Regions from separate parts of the Streptomyces sp. NBC_01013 genome, predicted to be linked through region 1. Evidence: predicted binding sites of a transcription regulator. Region 1 holds the regulator's gene; the other holds the start of a gene.
The links. Region 1 encodes HrcA, which represses chaperone genes, less so after heat shock. Its sites were predicted from a motif close to TTNGCACTCNGNNNNNCNGAGTGCNAA; they were not measured.
Positions count from the first base shown of each region.

Region 2: the regulator HrcA is predicted to act here: its motif matches at 1,972-1,998, upstream of groL (chaperonin GroEL).

Region 1 covers NZ_CP108687.1:5,702,468-5,705,876, forward strand. Annotated here, with positions in the region: gene OG538_RS24745 (DUF3097 domain-containing protein) at 1-579, opposite strand, end outside; gene OG538_RS24750 (MBL fold metallo-hydrolase) at 605-1,336, opposite strand; gene hrcA (heat-inducible transcriptional repressor HrcA) at 1,522-2,538, shown strand; gene dnaJ (molecular chaperone DnaJ) at 2,539-3,409, shown strand, end outside.
Region 2 covers NZ_CP108687.1:3,711,362-3,714,770, forward strand. Annotated here, with positions in the region: gene OG538_RS15910 (alpha/beta hydrolase family protein) at 1-90, shown strand, start outside; gene groL (chaperonin GroEL) at 184-1,809, opposite strand; gene OG538_RS15920 (cold-shock protein) at 2,213-2,419, opposite strand; gene OG538_RS15925 (MoaD/ThiS family protein) at 2,864-3,142, opposite strand; gene thrC (threonine synthase) at 3,215-3,409, opposite strand, start outside.

The DNA of each region.
Region 1 (3,409 bases):
ACCGACCACCAGCATGTTCCCGTCCGAGATCTGCGCCGCGATCCGGGACTCCTTGGAACCGGGCACGAGATGGTCGACCAGCACCCCGAGGCGTGCGTCCGGGCCCGGCGAGAACTCCCGGACGATCGCGGGAAGGTCGTCGATGCCCTCCAGGTACTCCACGACCACGCCCTCGATGCGCAGGTCGTCGCCCCAGACCCGCTCCACCAGCTCGGCGTCGTGCCGGCCCTCCACATAGATCCGTCCGGCCCGGGCCACCCGCGCCCGAGCCCCGGGAACCGCCACCGAGCCGGAGGCCGTACGAGCGGGCCGGGCCGGGCCGCCGGCCGACGGGCGCACCAGCGTGACGACCCGGCCCTCCAGCAGGAAGCCGCGCGGTGCCATCGGGAACACCCGGTGCTTGCCGAAGCGGTCCTCCAGGGTCACCGTCGGGCCCTCGGCCGTCTTCTCACACCGGATCACCGCTCCGCAGAAGCCGGTGGCGACGTCCTCCACCACCAGATCCGGTTCGGCGGGCACCTCGGGAACGGGGGCGGACTTCTTCCACGGCGGGGTCAGGTCCGGCTGGTAGCTGCGCATCGGACGACGATAAGCGCGGAGCGCGCTACGACACGCCGAACCGAGCAGCGAGATCATCGCGCTGGGACCGGACGAACGCGGCGTCCACCACCGCCCCGTGCCCCGGCACGTAGAGCGCGTGCTCGCCGCCCAGCGCCAGCAGCCGGTCCAGTGCCGCCGGCCAGCGCGCGGGGAAGGCGTCCGGGCCCGCCTGCGGTTCACCGGACTCCTCCACGAGGTCGCCGCAGAACACGATCGCGGGTGAGCCGGGGACGCCGGGCACCAGCACCGCCAGATCGTGACCGCTGTGCCCCGGGCCGACGTTCACCAGCACGACCTCGCGCCCGCCCCCCAGATCGAGCGTCCATTCGCCGCACACCTCGTGATGCGGCGCCACCAGCACATCGGCGGACTCGGCGGCGTCGTGCTCGGCCAGACCGTGCCGCACCGCGTCGGCGTGCAGCTCGTCCGCCCCGCGCCGCAGCAGCTCCGTCAGGCCGGCCGCGCCGAACACCTGCGCCCCGGCAAAGACCGCCGTGCCCAGCACGTGATCGAAATGGGGGTGGCTGAGTGCGATATGTGTCACCCTCGTACCGAGCAGCGACTGTGCCTGGCGGCGGACTTCGACCGCTTCACGGAGTGACGATCCGGTATCGCAGAGCAGCACTCCGTCCGCCCCCTCCACCAGGGCGACCGTTGCATCCCACACCGGAAGGCGCCGACGGCCCACTCCGTGTCCGAGTCGCTCCCAGCCGAACTCTTCCCAAGAGGCGTCCATACGACGACGCTATCGGCAACGACCTGCGCAGTCTCGCGGTAGCGTGGCCGGTCGCCCTTGCTAGGGGGCTACCCCGTCGCCGTACACTGGCCGGGGGATCGCTGGCACTCGTACGCACAGAGTGCCAGGGCAGGACCCGGGAACGACCCGAGAACCACCGAGGTACACAGCTGGAGGTGTGCGCGATGCTCAGCGAACGCAGACTCGAAGTGCTGCGCGCCATCGTCCAGGACTATGTCGGCACCGAGGAGCCCGTCGGCTCCAAGGCGCTCACGGAGCGGCACAAGCTGGGGGTCTCCCCGGCCACCGTCCGCAACGACATGGCGGTGCTGGAGGACGAGGGCTTCATCGCCCAGCCGCACACCAGCGCGGGACGCATCCCGACGGACAAGGGGTACCGGCTCTTCGTCGACAAGCTCGCGGGCGTCAAGCCCCTGTCGTCGCCCGAGCGCCGTGCCATTCAGAATTTCCTCGACGGCGCGGTCGACCTCGACGATGTCGTGGGTCGCACCGTACGGCTGCTCGCGCAGCTGACCCGGCAGGTCGCCGTCGTGCAGTACCCCTCGCTGACCCGCTCGACGGTGCGGCACGTGGAACTGCTGTCCCTGGCCCCCGCCCGGCTGATGCTCGTGCTGATCACGGACACCGGCCGGGTCGAACAGCGGCTGGTCGACTGCCCCGCGCCGTTCGGTGAGACCTCTCTCGCCGATCTGCGGGCCCGGCTCAACAGCCGGGTCGTGGGACGCCGCTTCGCGGACGTCCCACAGCTGGTGCAGGACCTGCCGGAATCCTTCGAGAGCGAGGACCGGTCCACCGTGTCCACCGTGCTCTCGATCCTCCTCGAATGCCTCGTCGAGGAGACGGAGGAGCGGCTGATGATCGGCGGCACCTCCAACCTCACCCGCTTCGGGCACGACTTCCCCGTGATGATCCGGCCGGTGCTGGAGGCATTGGAGGAGCAGGTCGTGCTGTTGAAGCTGCTCGGTGAGGCGAAGGACTCGGGCATGACCGTACGTATCGGGCACGAGAACGCCCACGAGGGGCTCAACTCCACGTCCGTCGTCGCGGTCGGCTACGGTTCGGGCGACGAGGCAGTCGCCAAACTCGGCGTGGTCGGACCGACCCGCATGGACTACCCCGGAACGATGGGAGCGGTACGCGCAGTGGCACGTTACGTCGGACAGATCCTGGCGGAGTCGTAAGTGGCCACGGACTACTACGCCGTACTCGGCGTGCGCCGCGACGCTTCGCAGGACGAGATCAAGAAGGCCTTCCGGAGGCTCGCACGCGAGCTGCACCCGGATGTGAACCCCGATCCGAAGACCCAGGAGCGGTTCAAGGAGATCAACGCCGCCTACGAGGTGTTGTCGGACGCTCAGAAGAAGCAGGTCTACGACCTCGGCGGCGACCCGCTGTCCGCCTCCGGAGGCGGCGGCGCGGGCGGATTCGGACAGGGTGGCTTCGGCAACTTCTCCGACATCATGGACGCGTTCTTCGGTACGGCGTCGCAGCGCGGACCCCGTTCGCGCACCCGTCGCGGCCAGGACGCCATGATCCGGCTGGAGATCGACCTCTCCGAGTCGGCCTTCGGTACGACCAAGGACATCCAGGTCGACACGGCCGTCGTCTGTACGACCTGCAGTGGCGAGGGTGCCGCACCCGGCACCTCCGCCCAGACCTGTGACATGTGCCGCGGCCGCGGTGAGGTCTCGCAGGTCACCCGGTCGTTCCTCGGCCAGGTCATGACCTCGCGGCCCTGCCCCCAGTGCCAGGGCTTCGGTACGGTCGTGCCGACCCCGTGCCCGGAGTGCGCCGGCGACGGCCGCATCCGCTCGCGGCGCACGCTCACCGTGAAGATTCCCGCAGGTGTCGACAACGGCACCCGCATCCAGCTCGCGGGCGAGGGCGAGGTCGGCCCCGGCGGCGGCCCGGCCGGCGATCTCTACGTCGAGATCCACGAGCTGCCGCACGCCGTCTTCCAGCGGCGCGGCGACGATCTGCACTGCACGGTCACCATCCCCATGACGGCGGCGGCCCTCGGCACGAAGGTGCCGCTGGAGACGCTCGACGGCC
Region 2 (3,409 bases), 2.0 Mb from region 1:
TCGTTCTTCGGGCGGTGGCTGCGCGGCCACGACGACCACCTGCTGGACGGCCCCTCGGCCCGCTTCCCGGAGATGGTCTTCACCCCATAGCCCGGGGGCCCACACACACGACACCGGCCCCCGGGGACGAATCCCCGGGGGCCGGTGTCGTACAGCTGTGCAGGAACTACCGATCCCTCAGGATCAGAAGTCCATGTCACCGCCCGGCATGCCGCCCGGAGCGCCGCCGGCAGCGGCCTTCTCCGGCTTGTCGGCGATGACGGCCTCGGTGGTGAGGAAGAGCGCGGCGATGGACGCGGCGTTCTGCAGGGCGGAGCGCGTGACCTTCGCCGGGTCGAGAATGCCCTCGGCGATCATGTCGACGTACTCGCCGGTCGCGGCGTTGAGGCCGTGACCGATCGGCAGGTTGCGCACCTTCTCGACGACGACGCCGCCCTCAAGACCACCGTTGACGGCGATCTGCTTGAGCGGAGCCTCCAGCGCCAGCTTGACGGCGTTGGCGCCGGTCGCCTCGTCACCCGAGAGCTCGAGCTTCTCGAAGACGGCCGAGGCCTGGAGCAGAGCCACGCCACCACCGGCGACGATGCCCTCCTCGACGGCGGCCTTGGCGTTGCGCACCGCGTCCTCGATGCGGTGCTTGCGCTCCTTGAGCTCGACCTCGGTCGCGGCACCGGCCTTGATGACGGCCACGCCGCCGGCCAGCTTCGCGAGGCGCTCCTGGAGCTTCTCGCGGTCGTAGTCCGAGTCGGAGTTCTCGATCTCGGCACGGATCTGGTTGACGCGACCCTGAACCTGGTCGCTGTCACCGGCGCCGTCGACGATCGTCGTCTCGTCCTTGGTGATGACGACCTTGCGGGCGCGGCCGAGCAGGTCGAGACCGGCGTTCTCCAGCTTGAGGCCGACCTCCTCGGAGATGACGGTGCCACCGGTGAGGATGGCGATGTCGCCGAGCATGGCCTTGCGGCGGTCACCGAAGCCCGGGGCCTTGACGGCGACGGACTTGAAGGTGCCACGGATCTTGTTGACGACCAGGGTCGACAGGGCCTCGCCCTCGACGTCCTCGGCGATGATCAGCAGCGGCTTGCCGGACTGCATGACCTTCTCGAGCAGCGGAAGGAGGTCCTTCACGTTGCTGATCTTCGAGTTCACGATCAGGATGTACGGGTCGTCCAGGGACGACTCCATGCGCTCCATGTCCGTGGCGAAGTACGCCGAGATGTAGCCCTTGTCGAAGCGCATACCCTCGGTGAGCTCGAGCTCCAGACCGAAGGTCTGGGACTCCTCGACGGTGATGACGCCTTCCTTGCCGACCTTGTCCATGGCCTCGGCGATGAGCTCGCCGATCTGGGTGTCGGCAGCGGAGATGGAGGCCGTCGAAGCGATCTGCTCCTTGGTCTCCACGTCCTTGGCCTGCTCCAGGAGGGCGGCGGAGACGGCCTCGACGGCCTTCTCGATGCCCCGCTTGAGAGCCATCGGGTTCGCACCCGCGGCCACGTTGCGCAGGCCCTCGCGGACGAGCGCCTGGGCCAGAACGGTGGCGGTGGTCGTACCGTCGCCGGCGACGTCGTCCGTCTTCTTGGCGACCTCCTTGACCAGCTCCGCACCGATCTTCTCGTACGGGTCCTCCAGCTCGATCTCCTTGGCGATGGAAACACCATCGTTGGTGATCGTGGGGGCGCCCCACTTCTTCTCAAGGACGACGTTGCGGCCCTTGGGGCCGAGGGTGACCTTGACGGCGTCGGCGAGCTGGTTCATGCCGCGCTCAAGACCGCGCCGGGCCTCCTCGTCGAAGGCGATGATCTTGGCCATATGAAGTGGTCCTCCCGGACAGGGGTGGATTTCTCCGGACCGAGAGGCGCCCGCGACGGACGGCCTGCGTGTCTGCCGGTTCCTTGCCCCGACAGACCTGCGGGCCTCACCGGCCCGGTCCAAGTTTCTGTCACTCTCACCCAGAGAGTGCTAAGCCAATAATTAGCACTCGACCCCGTCGAGTGCAAGCGCCGAAGACTCCTTGCGGGGTGGCGGCGGGGCCACGGGTGGGCGAGAGCGTCACCCGGAGTGCGGACGGTCGCGGGGGCGCTCACGGAACCACCCCGGGGCACGCGGGCGGCGCGGCACCCCGCCCCCACGCCCCGGGACGCGCGAAGGGCCCGTACCTCTGGGGTACGGGCCCTCCGTGCGTGAGTAGTGTTGTTGGCCGACCGCGCCGGGCTCAGCCGACGGCGAGCTTGACCATGTCCGCCTGTGGCCCCTTCTGGCCCTGCGAGATCTCGAATTCAACTCGCTGACCCTCTTCGAGGGTGCGGTACCCGTCCATCTGGATCGCACTGTAGTGGACGAAAACATCCGCACCACCGTCGACCGCGATGAAGCCGTACCCCTTCTCCGCGTTGAACCATTTGACGGTGCCCTGAGCCATGCCTAACTCCCCTATTACTGGCCCTTGCACAGGACCGCACTTCGCGGGCCCGGGTCAGAACTCACCCTCCGACAGGAGAGGGTGTGTGCGCCGGAACGCGTCGACCGCGGCCGAATGTATCTGCCCAACTGCCCTCTGCAACAGGTCAATCGGACGAGAAATCTGAGCAGAACCGATCGCCCGAATATGGGGGATTCATGAGATTCCAGGGCAAGTCGGGCCAGGCAAAGGCGACTTATGGCGCAAGGAGCTCGCACACTTTGGCTGCATCTTGTCGTGGCCGGGCGCATTCTCATATGCGGGCGGCACGGGCAGCGGAGGGGACTTCCCACACTGTACCGCGCTCAACCATGCAGAATTGCCCCCTCCGCTTCTCTTGCGGAGGGGGCAACCGTGGTCACTCCGTGAAGTCGGCCCGGCGCCTCTCGGGCCCGGGCCGCGGGCTCAGCAGCCGCCGGCGACGGCCGGGATGATCGAGATGCCGGCGCCGTCCGGGGTGACCGCGTCCAGGCCGCCCTCGAAGCGCACGTCGTCGTCGTTGACGTACACGTTCACGAAGCGGCGCAGCTTGCCCTGGTCGTCCAGGACGCGGGCGGCGATGCCCGGGTGGTCCTTCTCCAGGGACTCGATGACCTGGGAGAGGGTCGCGCCCTCCGCCGGGACCTCGGCCTGGCCGCCCGTGTAGGTGCGGAGGATGGTGGGGATACGGACCTTGACGCTCATGGTGTGCCTTCCTGAAGTCTCGGGTGGTCGAAGGGCGGTGCCCGGCCCGGCAGGGGCCGCCCGCCCGCTTTCTCAGCTGGTGGCGAGGCCCGCGGCGCGGAAGGCGTCCAGGCTCGGGCGGATCGTGGCGCTCGCCTGCGAGGTCGCGGCCACCGCGTCGAGCGTCTTGAGGCCGTCACCGGTGTTCAGGATGACGGTGGTGAGCGCCGGGTCGAGCAGACCGGCGTCGATCAGCTTCTTCGTCACGCCCACGGTCACCCCGCCCGC